4 regions of the Sphingomonas rustica genome follow, and region 4 is predicted to be linked to each of the others. Evidence: predicted binding sites of a transcription regulator. Region 4 holds the regulator's gene; each other region holds the start of a gene.
The links. The regulator LexA, encoded in region 4, represses DNA repair genes until DNA is damaged. The targets are predictions, from matches to a motif close to GTTCCNCNCTTGTTCT.
Positions count from the first base shown of each region.

Region 1: a site for LexA is predicted at 2,077-2,092, ahead of TPR58_RS18925 (DUF3072 domain-containing protein). Genes of this name have one in related genera too.
Region 2: a site for LexA is predicted at 3,024-3,039, ahead of recA (recombinase RecA). Genes of this name have one in related genera too.
Region 3: a site for LexA is predicted at 2,385-2,400, ahead of radA (DNA repair protein RadA). Genes of this name have one in related genera too.

Region 1 is NZ_JBDIZK010000013.1:6,765-11,739, forward strand. Features, by position in the region: gene TPR58_RS18915 (SDR family NAD(P)-dependent oxidoreductase) at 1-304, shown strand, start outside; gene TPR58_RS18920 (class I adenylate-forming enzyme family protein) at 343-1,815, shown strand; gene TPR58_RS18925 (DUF3072 domain-containing protein) at 1,840-2,064, opposite strand; gene TPR58_RS18930 (AI-2E family transporter) at 2,181-3,236, opposite strand; gene TPR58_RS18935 (hypothetical protein) at 3,455-3,598, opposite strand; gene TPR58_RS18940 (ABC transporter ATP-binding protein) at 3,670-4,975, opposite strand, start outside.
Region 2 is NZ_JBDIZK010000006.1:180,163-185,137, reverse strand. Features, by position in the region: gene TPR58_RS11785 (MFS transporter) at 1-543, opposite strand, end outside; gene TPR58_RS11780 (carboxymuconolactone decarboxylase family protein) at 777-1,244, shown strand; gene TPR58_RS11775 (sigma-70 family RNA polymerase sigma factor) at 1,244-2,134, shown strand; gene TPR58_RS11770 (TSUP family transporter) at 2,200-2,973, shown strand; gene recA (recombinase RecA) at 3,116-4,198, shown strand; gene TPR58_RS11760 (glutathione S-transferase family protein) at 4,513-4,975, shown strand, end outside.
Region 3 is NZ_JBDIZK010000002.1:258,398-263,372, reverse strand. Features, by position in the region: gene TPR58_RS04155 (hypothetical protein) at 1-367, opposite strand, end outside; gene TPR58_RS04150 (CvpA family protein) at 370-930, opposite strand; gene radA (DNA repair protein RadA) at 988-2,364, opposite strand; gene TPR58_RS04140 (glycosyltransferase family 4 protein) at 3,334-4,479, shown strand; gene TPR58_RS04135 (vWA domain-containing protein) at 4,525-4,975, opposite strand, start outside.
Region 4 is NZ_JBDIZK010000005.1:136,355-141,329, forward strand. Features, by position in the region: gene TPR58_RS09975 (RiPP maturation radical SAM C-methyltransferase) at 1-313, shown strand, start outside; gene TPR58_RS09980 (molybdopterin molybdotransferase MoeA) at 341-1,525, shown strand; gene lexA (transcriptional repressor LexA) at 1,585-2,268, shown strand; gene TPR58_RS09990 (2OG-Fe(II) oxygenase) at 2,262-2,936, opposite strand; gene TPR58_RS09995 (2OG-Fe(II) oxygenase) at 2,933-3,571, opposite strand; gene TPR58_RS10000 (ComEC/Rec2 family competence protein) at 3,636-4,975, opposite strand, start outside.

The DNA.
Region 1 (4,975 bases), on a different contig from region 4:
GTCGAAGACCGCGTTCGACCAATGGCTGCGCAGCGCCGCGCCCGAGTTGCGCGCGGTCGGCGTGGCGGTGAGTTCGATCTACCTGCCGCTGGTGCGGACCCGAATGATCGCGCCGACGCGCAGCTATGATCGCGTGCCGGCGATGTCGCCGGAGCATGCCGCGCACCATGTCGCCGCGGCCATACTGACGCGGTCGCGGCGCTGGCGGCCCTGGTGGTTGCCGCCCGTGCAGCTCGCGGCCGCGCTGGCGGGAAGTGCGTGGGAGCCGCTGGCCGAGCACCGGGCGCAGAGCGCGGTGCGCTGAACGGTCGCCAGCCTTCGCGCCGGTGGATCGCCGCACGAATGCTGCGATCGGGCCTGTTCGCGCCGGGCCCGCTGCTGGCGCTTGCGGGCGCGGTGATGCGGTCGGGCATCAACCTGGTCGCGCTGGTCCGGCTGGGCGCACGGATCCGTGCGGACGCGGCGATCGAGGACGGGCGCGAGCGCGTGGCGTTCGGTGTGCTTGCCGACCAGGCGGAGCGGATCGCCGCCATGCTGCACGCTGGACATGGCGTGGGGCGGGGGACGGCCGTCGCGATCACGGGGGCGAACGGCCTGGGCTTCGTGCGCGCGCTGCTTGCGCTGTCGCGACTTGGTGCGCGCGCAGTGCTGATCAATCCCGCGCTGCCGCCCTTGCAGGCCTCGCAGCTCCTGGATCGGCACGGCGTCTCGCTCCTTCTCGCGGCGAAGGATACGGTCGAGGCGATGGACGGGGTCGCGACGCTCGATCCGGATGATCTTCTGCGCTCGGGCGGACGCCCGCCGGTCGCTCCGCCCCGGCAGTCGTCGGGCGAGATCGTGGTGCTGACGGGCGGGACGACGGGCTTGCCCAAGCCTGCCGGCCGGGCGGTGGCGCCGGGGAGCGTGCTGCGGCTGTTCCTGCATCTGGTCGCCGCATTGCAGCTGGAGCGGCGGCGCGCGGTCTTCGTGGCGGTGCCGCTGTTTCATGGTTTCGGCCTTGCGTCGCTGATCGTCGCGCTGGCGCTCGGGCGGACGGTGCATCTGCGGCCCAGATTCGAGGCGGGCCCTGCCGCCGCGCTGATCGGCGCCGAGCGGATCGACACGCTGGTGGTGGTGCCGACGATGTTGCGGCGCCTGCTCGCGGTTCCGGATGCGCTGGGTCCGCTGCAATGTGTCGTCTCGGGGGGCGCTGCCCTCGATGCCGAGCTGGTGCAGGACACGCGTGCGCGGCTGGGCGAGATCCTCTTCAATCTGTACGGCACGAGCGAAGCCGGGCTGGCCGCGCTTGCCCTGCCCGACGATCTGGCGGCTGCGCCCGGCACGATCGGGCGTCCGATCTGGGGCGCGCAGATCCGCCTGGGCGACGAGGGCGGGTCCGCTGACGAGGGTGCCCTGTGGGTGCGCAGCGCTGCCTCGATCACCCGCGAAAGCTGGATCGCCACCGGCGATCTCGCGCACCGCGACGCCGCCGGCCGGTTGTTCATTCGCGGGCAAACCGACGACATGATCGTCTCGGGCGGGGAGAATGTCGATCCGTGGGAGCTGGAGACGGTTCTGTTGACGCATCCGCACGTCGCTCAGGCTGCGGCCGTGGGCGTCGCGGATCGTGACTATGGGCAGCGGCTGGTCGCGTTCGTGGTGCCGCACAGCGGCTTCGACCTGGACGCCGACATGCTGCTCGGCTGGTTGGCCGGGCGGGTGGCACGGCACCTGACGCCGCGCAGCGTGGCGGTCCGCGACGCGCTTCCCCTGACCGCGATCGGCAAGGTGGACCGGACAGGATTGCGGCAGGCCGCGATGTCCGGCCCCTGTTGACGACCGACGAGTCCGGGGCCGTGGTCAGCGGCCGAGCTGAGCCTTCAGCGCATCGATCCGCTGCGATGCCTCGGCCTTGGTAAGTCCCTCGGGCGGTGCAGGCTCTCGGGCTTCCCCGCTCAGCGTCGTGAGATAGCTCGCCTGTGCGCCGGTAATGGGCTCATCGCCCGACACCCAATCTGCCGGGTCCTTTTCCGCGTTGGAGCCGGGATGCTCGTCGAGCTTCGGGTTGTGCAGATCGTCCGTCATGTGAATGGCCTCGTTCGCTATATGTTCTCAAGCCAACGACGCGGCCGATCCGAAGTTCCAGCTATTGTGGCGGACGGCGCAGAACCCGTATGGCTGCGCGCCTGGATCGCGCCGCATCATGGATCGACCGGCTTGCCCAGCCGCCCCTCGATCCACAGCTTTCGAATCAGCACGAAGCACAGGACGGTCAGCGGGCCGCCCAGGATCAGTCCGGCCGGTCCGAAGATCACGCCGATCGAGAAAAGTGAGAACATGGTCACCGCAGGCGGGATCTTGACCGAATGCCGCATGACCAGCGCGTTCACCAGATTGCCGTCGGTCTGCTGCACGACGAAATAGATCGCGGCGATCTTCCACACCGCGTCCCCGCCCATGGTCAGGCCGATCAGGACCGCAGGCGCCGCCGCCATCAGCGGACCGATGACCGGAATGAACCCGAGAATGGCGGCGATGACCGCAAGCGCAAGCGGCGAGGGCGCGCCGATCAGCCACATCCCCAGGAAGATCGTGACGCCGACGAAGATGACCGAGACGGTCTGTCCCAGGAGGAACCGGCGAAGCGCCACGCCCAGCTCGTGCAGCGTCTCGTCACCGCGTTCTTCCCATGTGCGGGGCAGCAGCATCCGGAATCCGGCGCGATAGGTCGAGGGCTGGGCTGCCAGGAATACGCCGCCGAGCATCGCGAGCAGCGTTGCCGACAGCATCCCGCTGACGAAGGACAGGATCGACCGGACGATCGAGACGATATTGTTGCCTGACGGGGAGAATTGCTCGACGATATGGTTCAGCCGCTCTTCGCCGACGCGGTCGCTCAGATCCTGCCATCCGCCCGGGACGAGCCTGGCCAGCTGGTTGACCTGATTGACAAGCTCGGTGCCGAACAGTCCGGCGATCGCGAAGATGCTGCCGAACAGGGTGATCGCCGCGACCGCCAGCGCAACCGGACGGGGCACGGGCACGAACCGGCAGATCAGGCGGGTCAGCGCGCCGAGCACGATCGCGACCAGTGTCGCCGCGAACAGGAGCAGCAGGACCGGGCGGAGCTGCCAGAGCAGCGCGGCAAATGCCAGGAGCGCGAGCAGCGCAGCCCCGGCCGTGAACAGGCGGCTGGCGCGCGCGCCGGATAGCAGCCGGGCATTTGCATCCGGCTCGGTCGGTGGCGTCGCGGTCACAGATTCCTCGGATGGTGTTTGCCAATGCGACGATCACAACGTTCCGGACACGAAAAGGCTCACGCGCCTCGGGCCGGTGACTCCGCAGTTCGACTTGATGTCGGCTGTAACCTGCAAGATGTCATAACCGTGGCACGGCTCCGGTCCCCGGCCGTGATGTCGCGACCGGGACGGGCCGAGAGGTTGCTCGACGAGATCGAAGCGACGCTCTTGCCGGCCTATTTGGGCTGACGTGCGTTCTGCGCGACTGCGACGATGATGCAGGCGAGGAAGCCCAGCGGGAACCAGAGCCCGAACTTGCCGGTGAGCAGGCCGATCATTCCGAACAGGACCAGGACGGCGAAGGGTGTCAGATGCTTCATGCCGTCAGCCTATCGGTGCCCCCGGCCGCGCGTCAACGGATGCGACGGGACCGCGCCGCCGCGCATCTCGCTCACGCGACGATCTCCGGTGCGGCGGTGCCGGCCTGGCGCTCGAACAGGCGGCGATACTGGCCGTCTTGCGCAGCGAGCAGCGCGTCATGGCTGCCATCCTCGACGATCCGTCCGCCCGCGAACACCAGGATGCGGTCGAGCGCGCGGACGGTCGACAGGCGGTGGGCGATGACGATCGCCGTCCGCCCGACCATCAGCCGCTCCATCGCCTGCTGGATCGCGGCCTCGGATTCGGAATCGAGGCTGGACGTGGCCTCGTCGAGGATCAGGATCGGCGCGTCGGCAAGGAAGGCGCGCGCGATCGCCACGCGCTGACGCTCGCCGCCTGAAAGCTTCACGCCGCGCTCGCCGACCAGGGTGCGATAGCCCTTGGGCAGCGCCATTATGAAGTCATGGGCGTTGGCCAGGCGCGCCGCCTGCTCGATCTCGGCCTGGGTCGCGCCGGGCCGGCCATAGCCGATATTGTCGGCCAGCGAGCGGTGGAACAGCACCGATTCCTGCGGGACGATCGCGACCTGGCGGCGGAGCGACGCCTGCGTCGCCCCTGCCACGTCCTGCCCGTCGATCGTCACCTGTCCGGCGTCGATATCGTAGAGCCGCTGGATCAGCTTGACGAAGCTGGTCTTTCCCGAGCCAGACGGGCCGACGAGGCCGACGCGCTGTCCCGCCGGGATGGTGACGGACAGGCCGTCGTAAAGCGGATGATCCTGTCCCGGATAGCGGAAGCGCACGGCGTCGAAGCCGATCGCGCCGCCCTCGATCCGGATCGGTCGGGCACCCGGACGATCGGCGACGCCGAGCGGTTCGTCATGGAGCTGGACCAGTTCCTCCATCTCGTTCACCGCGCGCTGAAGCTGGTGCACATATTGGCCGATCTCGCGAAGATAGCCGTTCAGCACCAGATAGCTGGTGAGGACATAGGCCATGTCGCCGGCGCTCGCCTGGCCACGCGCCCAGAGCAGCAGCGCAGTGCCCGTCGTCGCGATCCGGATCAGCCAGAGCAGCGCGAGCTGGCCGGAGCCTGCCCAGGTGAAGGCCATCCAGGTGCGGCGGGTGCGCCGGCGCCACTTGCCGACCGTCCGGCCGAGCAACTGCTCCTCGCGATCCTCGGCGCCGAAGGCCTTCACGACGGCGTTGGTCCCGATCGCATCGGCCAGCACGCCGCCAAGCCGGGTGTCCCATTGGTTGGACAGGCGTGCCCGGGGAGCGAGCACGCGCGTGGCGAGCGCCACGGTCAGCGCGATATAGGCAAGCGCGCCGATGCCCATCACCAGCCCGAGGAGCGGCCAGTGCGCGGCGAGCAGC
Region 2 (4,975 bases), on a different contig from region 4:
TCCGGAAACCGCATAGGGCAGCCAGTCGGTGGCGGCATAGAGATAGCCGCCCATCGCCGGACCCATCACCGCCGCGCCCTGCCAGGCGCTCGAACTCAGCGCGATCGCCGTCGGAAGGATCTCCCGCGGGACGAGGTTCGGCGCCAGCGCGCCGAGCGACGGTCCGGCAAAGGCGCGGGCGACCCCCAGCAACGAGGCGATGCCGAACAGGGCAGGCAGGCTGACCGTATCCGACCAGGTGAGCCAGGCGAGACTGAGCGCGCACAATGCCTCGAGCCCGACAGCCGATCGGGCGATCCAGCGCCGGTCGATCCGGTCGGCGACCCAGCCGGCGAACAGCGACAGGAACAGCAGCGGGATGAACTGGGCGACGCCGATCAGGCCGAGCTGGAACGCGGCTTCCTTGATGCCCATGGTGCGGCGGGCAATGTCGTAGACCTGCCAGCCGATGACGATGACCATCGCCATCTGCGCCAGCGTCGAACAGAAGCGGGCGATCAGATAATAGCGGAAATTGGCAAACCGAAGCGGGTGCTGAGCCATGATGCGCCTCTAGGGGTTTCGGCGCGGACCGCAACGCGCGATTTCGCCACAATGCTTCTTTTTGAGAGGGCGGTGCGGTGCAGGTCCCGGCACAGTTCGATCGCGATAAATATCACGCGCTCATTCAACGGGTTGTACAGGATCGTGCCGCGATGCCGGCCGGCCATGTCACACGCGCCGCCGCGATATCGTCATGACGGCGGGAATGAGCCCGACCGACAAGGACCGTGACGATGACCGAACGTATGAATCCGTATCTGACCCAGCCGCAACTGACCCAGCCGTTGATCGACTTCGCGATGACCGCGGCGCGGCACAGCGGGATCGAGACGCCGCTGCAGGAACTGGTGAAGATCCGCGCCTCGCAGCTCAATCACTGCGCGATCTGCCTGCACATGCACGCTCTCGACGCGCGCAAGGCGGGGGAAAGCGAGATGCGCATCTTCATGCTGGACGCCTGGCGCGAATCGCCGCTCTATACCGCGCGGGAGCGGGCGGCGCTGGCCTGGACCGAGGCGCTGACCCGGCTGACGCCGCAGGGCGTGGCGGACGAGGATTACGCAATGGTCGAGGCCGAGTTCAGTGAAGCCGAGCGGGTCAGCCTGACGCTGATGATCGGCGCGATCAACGCCTTCAACCGGATCGGCGCCGGATTTCGGCTGAGCCATCCCGGCAGCGCCCCGGCACGGGCGGCGGCCTGATGCCGGGCGAGGCCGGGGACGGGCGCGAGGCGGATGCCGCCGCCAGCTTCGATCCGCTGCGTCCCCGGCTCAGCCGGGTCGCCTATCGCATGCTGGGCTCGGTCGCGGATGCCGAGGATATGGTCCAGGAGGCCTATCTCAGATGGCACCGCGCCGACCGGTCGGTCATTGCCGAACCGGAAGCCTGGCTGCGGCGGGTGGTGATGCGGCTGTGCCTCGACCAGCTCAAGTCCGCCCGGGTGCGGCGCGAGACCTATGTCGGGCCCTGGCTGCCCGAGCCGGTGGTCGAGGAGGGGGAAGGGGAGGTCGAGGACGTGACCCTTCCGCTGCTGCTGGCGCTCGAAAGACTGTCGCCGCTCGAACGCGCCGCCTTCCTGCTGCATGACGTCTTCGGGGTGGGGTTCGACGAGATCGCCGTGACGATCGGGCGCGAACCCGCTGCCTGTCGCCAGCTGGCCACCCGGGCGCGGGCCCATGTCCGCGCCGACCGTCCGAGGTTCGAGGTCAGCGAGCCGCACGGGATGGACATCGCCCGGGCCTTCTTCGCGGCATCGCGCAGCGGCGACATGAAGGGGCTTAGCGCGTTGCTGGCGGCGGACGTCGCCATGCATTCGGACGGGGGCGGGGTGCGGCCGGCTGCGCCTGCGATCATCGAGGGTGCCGATCTTGTGGCGAAGCTGCACAAGGGCTTTGCGGTGCTGTTCCGCAAGGGGCCGTCGCAGCTTCTGCGCTATGCCGTGATCAACGGCCTGCCCGGATTCATCAGTCGCGAATCGGATGGGTTGATCCAGACCACGGCGTTCGAGATCCGCGAGGGCCGGATCATCGGCATCTATATCCAGCGCAATCCCGACAAGTTGCGACACCTCGACGGCGCGGCGCGTCACTGAGGCTGAACGCGTCGGTCGACGAAGCGGGCTGGCCGTGGCGGTGAAGGGCGACTATCGGCGCCGCGATGGACCTGACGTTCGAACTGCTCGCCTTGCTGATGACGGTTGCCCTGGTGGCGGGGACGATCGATGCGATGGCCGGCGGAGGCGGATTGCTGACCATTCCGGCGCTGATGGCCATCGGCGTGCCGCCGGTCTCCGCGCTGGCGACCAACAAGCTTCAGAGCAGCATCGGCACGGCATCCTCCTTCCTCGCCTTCTGGAAGGCGGGACATGTCGACCTGCGCCGCTTCGCGGTTCCGGCCGCATCGGCCTTTGCCGGGTCGGTGGCGGGCGCGGTGACGGTTCAGCATATCGATCCCTCGATCCTGGCGGGCCTCGTTCCCGTGCTGCTGATCCTGATGGGGCTGTACTTCCTGCTGGCCCCGCCGATGAGCGATGTCGATCGTCATGCGCGACTGGGGCGGGCCGGGCTCTCGCTGGCGGTCGCCGGAGTGGGATTCTATGACGGCTTTTTCGGGCCGGGCGCGGGATCGTTCCTGATCACGGTGATGGTCGCGCTGGGCGGGCTGGGGCTGGTGCGCGCGATCGCCAATGCGAAGTTCCTCAACCTCGCGACCAATGTCGCCGGGTTGCTGGCGATGATCGGCGGCGGCAAGGTGATGTGGGTCCTCGGCCTGTCGATGGCCGCGGCGAATATCGTCGGCAACCAGCTGGGCGCGCGGCTGGCGATCCGCTTCGGCGGACGGGGCGTAAGGCCGCTGCTCGTCATCATGTCGGTGGCCTTGACCGTGAAACTGCTGGCGGATCCGGCCAATCCGCTGCGCATGCTTTTCTGATTGCAATCGCAGTCGCATCGGTTTTGGACACTTTTTGTTCCAGAATCTCAGTTCTACCCTTGTTCCGCCAGAACAAATGGAATACGTCGTTTCCAACACGGTTGTACCCACGACCCAAACCGATTAGCGACGGGGACCTCGAATGGCTGCTTCACTCAAGGTGATCGACAACAAGATGGCGACTTCGAACGACCGTCAAAAGGCGCTGGACGCCGCACTCGCGCAGATCGACCGCGCCTTCGGCAAGGGCTCGGCGATGCGGCTCGGGTCGAAGGAGACGATGCAGGTCGAGGCGATCTCGACCGGATCGCTGGGGCTCGACATCGCGCTCGGCGTCGGCGGGCTGCCGCGCGGCCGCGTGATCGAGGTCTATGGCCCGGAAAGCTCGGGCAAGACGACGCTGGCGCTGCACGTCATCGCCGAGGCGCAGCGGACCGGCGGCACCGCCGCGTTCGTCGACGCGGAGCATGCGCTCGATCCGGTCTATGCCAAGAAGCTTGGCGTGAACATCGACGAGCTGATCGTGTCACAGCCGGATACCGGCGAGCAGGCGCTGGAAATCGTCGATACGCTGGTGCGTTCCAACGCGATCGACGTGCTGGTGGTCGACTCGGTGGCGGCACTGGTGCCGCGCGCCGAGATCGAGGGCGAGATGGGCGACAGCCATGTCGGCCTTCAGGCCCGGCTGATGTCGCAGTCGCTGCGCAAGCTGACCGGATCGATCAGCCGCTCGCGCTGCATGGTGATCTTCATCAACCAGCTGCGCATGAAGATCGGCGTGATGTACGGCAATCCGGAAACCACGACCGGCGGCAACGCGCTGAAATTCTACGCTTCGGTTCGTCTCGACATCCGTCGCACCGGCCAGATCAAGGACCGTGACGAGATCATCGGCAACGCGACCCGCGTGAAGGTGGTGAAGAACAAGGTCGCCCCGCCGTTCAAGCAGGTCGAATTCGACATCATGTATGGCGAGGGCATTTCGAAGATCGGCGAGATCCTCGACCTCGGCGTCAAGGCCGGTCTGGTCGAGAAGTCGGGCGCATGGTTCAGCTATGACAGCGTCCGCATCGGCCAGGGCCGCGAGAATTCGAAGAATTTCCTCAAGGAGAATACCGAGCTCTGCGCCCGGCTCGAAGCCGCGATCCGCAACCGCACCGCCCAGGTGGCCGAAGAGATGATGGCCGGTCCTGACGCGGATGACGGCGACGACGAAGATCTCTGAGTAGGGCAGGGGTGGCCGAGCGCTGCCCCGCCTTCCCTCGACAGTTTCGGCCGCGCCGACATGCTCGTGTCGGCGGTGGTCACGGGACCCGTCCCATCGGGAAGCCCGGCGCCCGCCCGCGCCGGGCTCTCGGCGTTGTGCCCGAATCTCGTCGCCGTGGATGGGCCGGCTTCGGTCGCCTGACGCCTGGCAGGCAGGACAGGCAATCGTCTGTCCGCACGGCCGAATGCGGAAGCCGCGTCACCACGCTCGGCATTCGACAAAGCCGGTGGGTTCGCTAGGCTGGGTCGGTTATTGCAGGGGACTCGATCGCCATGACCATTACCGTCCACCACCTGGAAAATTCGCGGTCGCAGCGGGTGCTTTGGCTGCTCGAGGAACTGGCGCTTCCCTATACGGTCAAGCGCTATGAGCGGAACAAGGCGACGATGCTCTCACCCCCGGAGCTTCGCCAGGTCCATCCCCTGGGCAAGTCACCGGTGATCACCGGTGACGGCCAGACGATTGCCGAGACCGGCGCGATCATCGAATATCTGGTCGAGAAGGCGGACGGTCGGCTTGGCGCGCCGGGCGATCGCGGTGATGCGCTGCGCTATCGCCACTTCCTCCATTATGCCGAGGGCTCGCTGATGCCGGTGCTGTTCGTCACGCTGGTGCTCGGCAAGGTCCCGCTGATGGGCAAGGTCGCGCTCAAGAAGTTCCGGCCAATGGTCGACGTCCATCTCGACTGGGTCGAGTCCGAACTGGCCAGCCGCGAGTGGTTTGCCGGCGACTCCT
Region 3 (4,975 bases), on a different contig from region 4:
CTTCGTCGCCTTCGAAGCCGTCGGGGAACTTGTCCGGCCACCAGGCGAAGCCGGGGCCTTCGTTGCCGCCGCCGGATTCGGGCATCGGGTCATAGCCCTTGCGCGGGCGGGCGTGGAACCGGGCGGCGAAGCTGCGGGCGTCGGCGTCGGGGACGGTGAAGCGCAGCCAGTAGGTGCAGTCGACCGAGCATTCCTCATGATAATAGACGTCGCGCGCGCTGCCGGGCAGGCGTTCGCCGTCGAACAGGCGGATCTTCTCGAGCTCGGCGGTCGCCACCGGGTTGCGCGGCGACGAGGCGAGGCAGGTCCGGCACGCCTCGCCGCATCCGCCCAGGCCCAGAAGCGCGGCTATCAACAGAATTCGCAAACTCAATCCTCGCGGCTGGTATTTGTAGAGCGTTCGGAACCGTCCTCGCCGAACACCGGCTCGCCCTTGCGGCGGCGATCGACGAAATCCGCCACGAACGCGCTGGTTGCGTCGAGCAGCGGATAGGATTTGGAGTCGCGGATCCAGTCGGGCCGTCGCGACGGGCCGCCGCTGACGGTATCGACGACCAGCACGACGAGCAGGAAGGCGATGCTGACCAGCACCAGCCCCTTGAGCGCGCCGAAGCCGAAGCCCAGTGCGCGGTCGATCGGCCCCAGAAAACTCTGGCGCGTGCGCGACCCGACCAGATTGGCGACGATCCGTCCGCCGAAATAGGTGACGCCGGCCAGGATGGCGAACGACAGCACCGCCGCGCCCTGTGCGGTGCCGACGATACCGGCCAGGATCGCGGCCAGCGGGGTGTGGAGCAGCTTGATCGCCAGCACCAGCACCAGCCAGACGGCCAGCGCCAGGATCTCGGTCGTGAAGCCGCGGATGAAGCCGAGCACGGCCGCGCCGCCGATCACGATCAGCACGATGATGTCGAGTCCGGTCAGCGCCATGTCGAAAAGTCCTCCGGTCCGCACCTGCTCCGGTGCGGATGTACCCCGGGTGACTCGCTATCCGCGCCCGAGCAGATGGTCAACGAAGGCGCCGAGACTCTTGAACCCGGAGAGCCGCAATCCGGCGTGATCCTTCATCGATGCCGGCGCCAGCGCCTTTTCGAAGCCCAGCTTCGCCGCCTCGCGGCAGCGCAGATTGCCGTGCGCGACCGGGCGGATCTCGCCCGACAGCGCGATCTCGCCAAAGGTGACGCAGTCGCTGGCAATCGGCCGTTCGGTCAGTGCCGAGATCAGCGCGGCGGCGACCGCGAGATCGGCGGCGGGATCCTGGACGCGGTAGCCGCCGGCAATGTTGAGATAGACCTCGCAGGCCGAGAAGCTGAGCCCGCAGCGCGCCTCGAGCACCGCGAGGATCATCGACAGGCGCGCCGAATCCCAGCCGACCACCGCGCGCCGCGGCGTGGCGCCGCTGGCCAGCCGGACGGTGAGCGCCTGGACCTCGACCAGCACCGGGCGGGTGCCCTCCAGCGCGGGGAAGACGACCGTGCCCGTCACGCTCTCGTCGCGCGAGGTGAGGAACAGCGAGGACGGGTTGGCGACCTCGTTCAGCCCCTCCGCCTCCATCGAGAACACGCCGATCTCGTCGGTGCCGCCGAAGCGGTTCTTCACCGCGCGCAGGATGCGATATTGATGGCTGCGCTCCCCCTCGAACGCCAGCACGGTATCGACCATATGTTCGAGCACGCGCGGACCGGCCAGGCTGCCGTCCTTCGTCACATGGCCGACCAGCACGACGGCGGTGCCGCGTTCCTTGGCGAAGCGGATCAGTTCACCCGACGAGGCGCGGACCTGGCTGACGGTGCCGGGCGCGCCCTCGATCAGGTCCGAATGCATGGTCTGGATCGAATCGATGATCAGCAGCGCGGGCGCCGGCCCCTCGCCCAAAGTCGTCAGGATGTCGCGCACCGAGGTGGCCGAGGCGAGCAGCACCGGCGCCGAGCCCAGCCCCAGCCGGCGTGCGCGCAGCCGGACCTGATCGGCCGCCTCCTCGCCCGAGACATAGGCGACCTTGAGCCCGCGCATCGCGATCCGTGCCGCGGCCTGGAGCAGCAGGGTCGACTTGCCGATGCCGGGATCGCCGCCGATCAGCGTCGCCGACGCCTCGACGAAGCCGCCGCCCAGCGCGCGATCGAGCTCGGCAATGCCCGACTGCATCCGTTCGGGCAGCGCGACGTCGCTGTCGAGCCCGGACATCAGGATGGTGCGGCCGCCGCCCTGGAGATTGTGCTTGGCCTGGAACGGGGTGGACGCGGCGACGGCGACGGCATCCTCGACCAGCGTGTTCCATTCCCCGCAATCGGCACATTGCCCCGCCCATTGCGAGGTGACCGACCCGCAGGCCTGACAGACATATCGTTTGCGCAGCTTCGCCATGGCCGGGAGGTAGCGCAGGTGGAACAGGAAGGGAACATCAAAAGCTGCCGGTGTGGAGCCGGCGTGGTCGCCTCTTTCGCGGCGGGCGAGGTTCGGACGGTTGCCCGGTAAGGGCCCCCAGTATCGAGGCGCTGGGAACGCCGTAAGGGGTGCGCCTTGCCCTTCTCGTCATGCCGGCCGGAGTGCCGGCATCCACCGGGCGGCACATCCCGGAGTGGGGTTATAGCGCGACGATTGAGTCCACCGATGCAGATCGCCGGGTCCATCGCAATCGGGCTGGAATGCGACCTTCGTAGCTTTGTGTTCTCGTGCAAGTTTCAGCTTGGCCAGCATGGGCGCGCGGAAGAGAATGCTCGCATACAGACGCCAAGGCACAAAGCAGGGTGCGTTGCCTGAACTTCAGCGCCTTCCACTGCGCTCTTCGTGCCTTCGTGTCTTCGTGTCTTCGTGTGATTCTCAGCCCAGGTACTGCGCGCGACCCGGTAAAAAAAGGTGCTCACACGAAGCCACGAAGGCACGAAGCAACCTGGCGGAACTGAAGACGGGTTCGTAGTCGAGCCAGGGGACGTCGTGGCTGCCTCCAGTCCGGGATGGAGGATGGGTGGCCCCCGGCATTTCATCCGGGGTGACGGGTGTTTCGGGCGGTCGGCACCCCTTCTCGTCATGCCGGCCGGAGTGCCGGCATCCACCAGGCGGCACATCCCGGAGTGGCGCTCTGGTGAACCGGTTGCGTGCAGCAGCATGGATCGCAGGCGCTGCCGCGATCGGGATGGAAGGCGACCCTTCGGGCCTCCTGCCTTCGTGCGAGCAATCTTCCGCCGGATCGAAACGCGAGCTGCGCCTCGCATCAGTCCGGGAACTCTCCTTGTTTCAGTAGCATGCCACCCGCCCGGCCCCGCCGGGCGGACGATTTGCCCAAGGCCCGCAAACTCGACACCCTGCCCGCCGGGCGCTATGCGCGCGGGCCAGATGAAGAACGATGAACTCCGGGTCGCGCTGTTCAGCGGGAACTATAATTATGTCCGCGACGGCGCCAATCAGGCGCTGAACCTGCTGGTCGGCTATCTGCTGTCTCAGGGAGTGAAGGTGCGCGTCTATTCGCCGACCATCGACAATCCCCCGTTCGAGCCGACCGGCGACCTGGTGAGCGTGCCGTCGCTGCCGATGCCGGGCGGGCGCAGCGAATATCATCTGGCCACGGGCATCAGGAAGGTGCTGCCCGACCTGGAGGCGTTCAACCCGAACCTGGTCCATGTGTCGGCGCCCGACATTCTTGGACACCGGGCGATCACCTGGGCGCGCAAGCGCCGCCTGCCTTCGGTCGCGTCGCTGCACACGCGGTTCGAGACCTATCCGCAATATTACGGCATCGGCTTCCTGACACCGCTGATGATCCGGGCGCTGACGCGGTTCTACAACCGGCCCGACACGGTCCTGACCACCGGGCCGATGATGACCGAGCTGCTGCGCAGCTGGGGCGTGACGACGCCGGTCAGCATCTGGTCGCGCGGAATCAATCACAAGCGGTTCAACCCCGGCATGCGCAGCCTGGAGTGGCGCCGGTCGCTGGGCATCGCCGACGACGAGGTGGCGATCGGCTTTCTCGGCCGGCTGGTGCTGGAAAAGGGACTCGGCGTGTTCGCCGACGTCGTCAGGCGGCTGGAGGCGCGCGGGGTGAAGCATCGCGTGCTGGTGATCGGCGAAGGCCCGGCGCGCGACTGGTTCGCCGAGCGCGTGCCCGATGCGGTATTCACCGGGTTCCAGTCGGGCCAGGATCTGGGCCGCGCGGTCGCGTCGATGGACGTGTTCTTCAACCCATCGATCACCGAAAGCTTCGGCAATGTCACGCTGGAGGCGATGGCATCGGGCGTGGCGGTGGTCGCCGCCTATGCCACCGGCCCGGTCGGGATCGTCGAGCCGGGCGTCAGCGGATTGCTGTGCGATCCCAACGACCTCGATTCCTATGCCGATGCGCTGGAGAAGTTCGCGACCGACCATGACTATCGCAAGGCGACCGGCGCGGCCGGGCACCGGCGCGGGCTGGATTACCAGTGGGACCGGATCAACCAGGCGGCGCTGGACGGCTATCACGATACGATCGCGCGCAAGGGGTGACGGGCCGCCCGGTCGGCCGGCCGGACCGATCGTGCCCGATCACGGTCATCTTGCTGCAGCGTCGGCCTTCTCCATCCGCTCGCGTGCAGCCGCCGCGCTGTCCAGCGACGCCCGCGAGAACGCCTGGCTGCGTTGAAGCAATGCGCGGTGGCGCTCCTGCTGAAGTCTCAATGCTTCGCCGGCGCGGGGATAGGGCATCCCGCGCTTGTCCCGGTCCGCAATGTCGTCGCTCATGCGCCGGCTTTCGCTCGCGACGATATCGCTGACGCAGAGCGAAGCGCGGGTCGAGGCTGCGGAAGCCTTCAGGCTGTTTCGACTGGCGGAGTTGCTGAGGCTGGCCATGTTGCGCGCAGTTCGGTTGGCTTCGCGCACCTGCGCCATCGTGCGATCATAGTCCGCCTGGTTCGCGACGTTGACGAAGCTGCCGCCGCCGGCGTCCGCCACCGCCTTCAATGCTGCCGCTTCGCCGGACGGCAGGCCGAAGCCGATGACGTTG
Region 4 (4,975 bases):
CGACGGAATCGCGATCGTCGATACCCGCGGCGCCGAGCCGAGCCATTATCGGCTGGGCGGACTCGCCGCCGCCATGCTGGAGACGATGCGCGAGCCGATCCCGCGCGACCGGCTGATGGCGCGGTTCGCGGGCCATGGCGAGGACGGGCGCCAGACGCTGGAGCGGCTCGATCAGCTCGGACTGTTCTTCGAGGCGGGAGACCGGCTGGTCGCGCTGCCGCTGCCCGAGGAAACGCGCTGGCAGCATGAAGTCCCCCTTCCCGCCTGGACCGCGCGCAAGGCGGATCCGATCGCGGAAACCGACTTCGCCTGATCCGGGATCTGTGCCACGGCTGTCCGGATGGCAGTCCTTCTCCCCGTGGCGGATGCGCAGCAGCGACTGATCGCCCTCGCCCCCTCGGTCGATGTCGAGACCGTCCCGCTCGCGCAGGCACATGGCCGCTGGGCCGCAACCGAGATCGTCGCATTGCGCACCCAGCCCGACGCCGACCTGTCGGCAATGGACGGCTATGCCATCCGCTTCGACGACATGCCGGGGCCCTGGCAGGTGACGGGCGAGAGTGCGGCGGGGCACGGGTTCGACCAGGCCGTCGGGGCGGGACAGGCGGTCCGCATCTTCACCGGCGCCCCGCTGCCCGCGGGCAGCGACACGGTGATGGTCCAGGAAGAGGCACGGCGCGACGGCGCGGTGCTGCATCTGGCGGGCGAAGGGCCGCGGCATCACGGGCGCAACGTCCGGCGGCGCGGACTGGATTTCGCCGAGGGCGACATGCTGATCGCCGCCGGCGCGCGGCTGACGCCGCAGCGGCTGGCGCTGGCCGGCGTGGCGGGACATGCGACGCTTCCGGTGCGGCGTAGGGTTCGCGTCGCCTACGCCGCGACCGGCGACGAACTGGTCGAACCGGGCACCCCGCTGGCACCCGGCCAGCTGCCCGAGACCAACCGGCTGATGCTCGCGGCGCAGCTTGCCGGCCTGCCGGTCGAACTGATCGATCTCGGCATCCTGCCCGACCGCGCCGAGATACTGGAGGCGGCATTCCGGTCGGTCGATGCCGACCTGCTGGTCACCACCGGCGGCGCATCGGTGGGCGATCACGACCTGGTGCGGCCGGCACTGGAGGCGGCGGGGGCGACGATCGATTTCTGGCGCATCGCGCTGCGGCCGGGCAAGCCGATGATGGCGGGTCGCCTGGGCAAGGCGGTGCTGCTCGGGCTGCCCGGCAATCCGGTCTCCGCCTTCGTCACGACGCAGCTGTTCGTTCGCCCGCTGGTCGCGCATCTGTCGGGCGCCGCTCGCCCCTTCCCGGAGCCGCGGATCGTGACTGCCGGAGAGGCGCTGTCGGCCAACGACCATCGCACCGACTATCTGCGCGGGACGCTGGTTGACGGGCGCGCCTTCGCCTCGACCATCCAGGACAGTTCGATGCTGCGCACCCTCGCCCGCGCCGACTGCCTGATCCTGCGCGACCCGCATGCGCCCGCGGTCGAGCGAGGCGCGCCGGTGGCGATCCTCGATATCGCTTGACACGCTTCCGGAACATTGCGTAAACGTTCCCAGTCTGTTCCAACGAGAGGACCCGGGGCATGCTCACCCGCAAGCAGCACGAGCTGATCTGCTTCATCAACGACCGTCTAAACGACACCGGCGTCTCGCCGTCGTTCGAGGAAATGAAGGAAGCGCTCGACCTCAAGTCCAAGTCCGGTGTCCATCGCCTGATCTCGGCCCTGGAGGAGCGCGGTTTCATCCGTCGCCTCGCCAATCGCGCCCGCGCGCTGGAAGTCATCAAGATGCCGGAGCGTGGCGAAACCAGGTCTGCGCCCGCCGCCAAGGCGCCGGTCGAGGACAATGTCGTCGCCCTGGCCCCGCGGGTTCGCGAACCGGCCAATGACGTCCTCGAAATTCCGCTGCACGGCCGGATCGCCGCCGGTACCCCGATCGAGGCGCTGGAAGGATCGTCGATGCTTCCGGTTCCTGCCGCACTGCTGGGTGCTGGCGAGCATTATGCGCTTGAGGTTGCGGGTGACTCGATGGTCGAGGCCGGTATTCTGGACGGCGACTATGCGCTGATCCGCAAGACCGAGAGTGCGCGGGACGGCGAGATCGTCGTCGCGCTGATCGACGAAGCCGAGGCGACGCTGAAATTCTTCCGCAAGGAAGGATCGATGGTCCGGCTCGACCCCGCCAACCGCGATTATTCGCCGCAGCGTTATGCGCCCGGCCAGGTGCGGATCCAGGGCAAGCTCGCCGGATTGCTGCGCCGCTATTGATCCTGTTCGCCGCCAGCCCGGATCGGGTCGGCGGCGACAGCGTCCGCCCCCGCCGCGGCGCGATAATGACGCTGCGCCCAGAAATTGATTCCGAAGCGCGAGTCCTCGAAACGGCCTGAGGGCACGCTGACCGGCAGCACTTCGTGGATCGCCAGGCTGGGAAAGGCGATCAATCCGTTCTGACGCGGCTCCAGGTCGACACAGGCGCGCTTGCCGTCGGCGCCGGGCATCTTCGCCAGCAACCTCAGCGTACCGCCCGAATAACCCTGCGGCTCGCGGTGGAAATGATAGACGATCGTCACCACCCGGTCGTGCGGATGTCGGCTGAGCCCGGTGGCGGTGTCGTGATGCGGCCGGATATGACCGCCATCGCCATAGACGACCATCTCGATCTCGAACCCGTCGCGCCGGAAATGCGCCATGCCGAGATCGGCGAGGATGCCGGGCAGCAGCGCGTCGATATGCGCGACGCTGGTCCGCTTCCAATCCGCGCTGCCATAGAAGCTGCGCGCGCGCCTGCGATCGTCGCTGACCTGGCCCTTGCCCACTCTCGAGTCCGACAGCGCCGTCTCGTTGGCGAGCGCCCAGTCGATCAGCGCGGCATGCTCCGCCTGCGGCAGCACGTCGTCGCGGCGGGCGTGGATGGGCGGACGCTGAAGCAGGTTCATGCGACCGCCGCCGGCGGCGTCCGGCGCACCCAGCAATTGATCGCGAAGCGCGAGTCGGCAAAGTCGCGAGACGGACAGGCGACCGGCATGACTTCATGCCGGGCCCAGGCAGGAAAGACCGCCAGGCTGTTCTGGGTCGGCGGCACGTCGCCATAGGAAATGTCATGCGCCAGCGAGTGGAGACGCAGGGCACCGCCCTGGAATCGCTTCGGCTCGCGGTGAAAATAATAGACGGCGGTGATCATCCGAAAGGCTGCGGACCCGGGCCGGGGGGTTCGCCCGCCGCCCACGCCGGTGTCGACATGGCGGCGGTAGAAGGCGCCGTCATTATAGGCGACCATGTCGAACTCGAGCTGGTCGAGCGTGAAGGGCGCAATGCCAAGCGCCGCGCACCAGCCCGGCACCAACGGCATCATGGTCGCCGTCAGCGGCGCCACCCAGGGCCGGGGGCCTTCGCCTCTGAGGCTCAGTGAATTGCGGAAGCCGGTGTCGAGCGCCCGCTCCCGCCCCAGCCCGGACGGCTCGAACCGCGCCTGGTTCGCCAGCGTCCAGTCGATCAGCGCAACATGGTCTGCGGCCGGGAGAAAGTCGGAAATGACGAGGTGCGGCGGGACGCGGTCGAGCGGGTTGGTCATCGCCCCGCCGCCGCCAAAACCGCGACAGCCGATCGCATCGACGGCTCAACAGCTAACGCACGCATCAATCGCCTCTCCGACGGGGTGTCCGCTGTCGTGGCGGCATCACCCGGGGCGGGTCAAGCCATGGATGCTGCGTGCCGCGGCTGACCGTGGCGACATGGCCATCGGAAAAACGGATCGCGACGCCGCCGGTCCGCGCCAGCATCGCGCGATCGAGCTTCAGCCAGCGCGGCGTGCAACCCAGCGGCAGTCGCCGGTCGCTGACGACGATATCGCTTCGCGCACACAGCGCAGACATCTCCGTCCAGGGCAGATGATAGGCGCTGCGCGTCGCGGCCACCCGCCAGCGGCGCTCGCCCGCGGCGACGTCGATCGCGCAGACATCGGGACTGCAGCGCGCCGCCGGCTCCTCGCCGAGCAATGCCAGCGTTTGCTCGCCGCCATTTTCGGCCAGGATGTCGCGCATATAGTCGCCCGCACGGTCGCGCAGCAGCGCCATCCCGCCATTGGCGGTCCGGATCGCCAGATGGCGCCCGTCGCTGGTCACCAGCAGATCGGGCGGCGGCGTCATCAGCGCCCAGGCCATGCCGATCGTCAGCGGCACCGCCCCGACCAGCCGGATCCGCGTTCGCCACAGGGCGAGCCAGAGTCCACCAGCCACGCAGAGCGCGAAGGCAGCCATCGGCATGGCGGGCAGCGCCGCGACCGCGCCCGGTGCCGACGACACGGTGCGCGCGATCCACAGCAGCAGGTTCAGCGCCTGCGCCGTCAGCCACCAGACCGGTGCGCCAAGCCCGACCAGATCGAGCAGCAAGGCCAGCGCCTCCAGCGGCATGATGACGAAGGTCGTCAGCGGGATTGCGACGATATTGGCCAGCGCCCCATAGAGTCCGGCCTTGTGAAAGTGGAACAGCGCCAACGGCATCAGCGCCAGTTCGACCGCGATGCCGGTCAGCAGCAGCGACGCCAGGCCGCGCGTCAGCCGCACCGCCCGCCCCTCGCCCTCGCGTCGCTCGAACCACCGGCGCACGGTACGATTCTCGTGCAAGGCGACGATCGCGGTGACCGCGGCGAAGCTGAGCTGGAAGCTGGGCCCCGCCAGCGCCTCGGGCCAGAGCAGCAGGACGAAGCACGCGCCGGTCGCGACCAGCCGGAGCGTGATCGCCTCCCGCCCCAGGCTGAGCGCGAGCAGCACCAGCAGCGCCGCGGCGCAGGATCGGATCGTGGGAACTTCGGCGCCGGTCAGCAGGGTATAGCCGATCGCGGCCGCCGCCCCCGCACCCGCGGCGACCAGCGGCAGCCGCAGCCGCAGCGCCAGCCAGGGACTGAGCGCCAGCAGGCGCAGCACGACCAGCATGGTGCCCGCGGTGACCGCGGTGACGTGGAGGCCGCTCACCGACA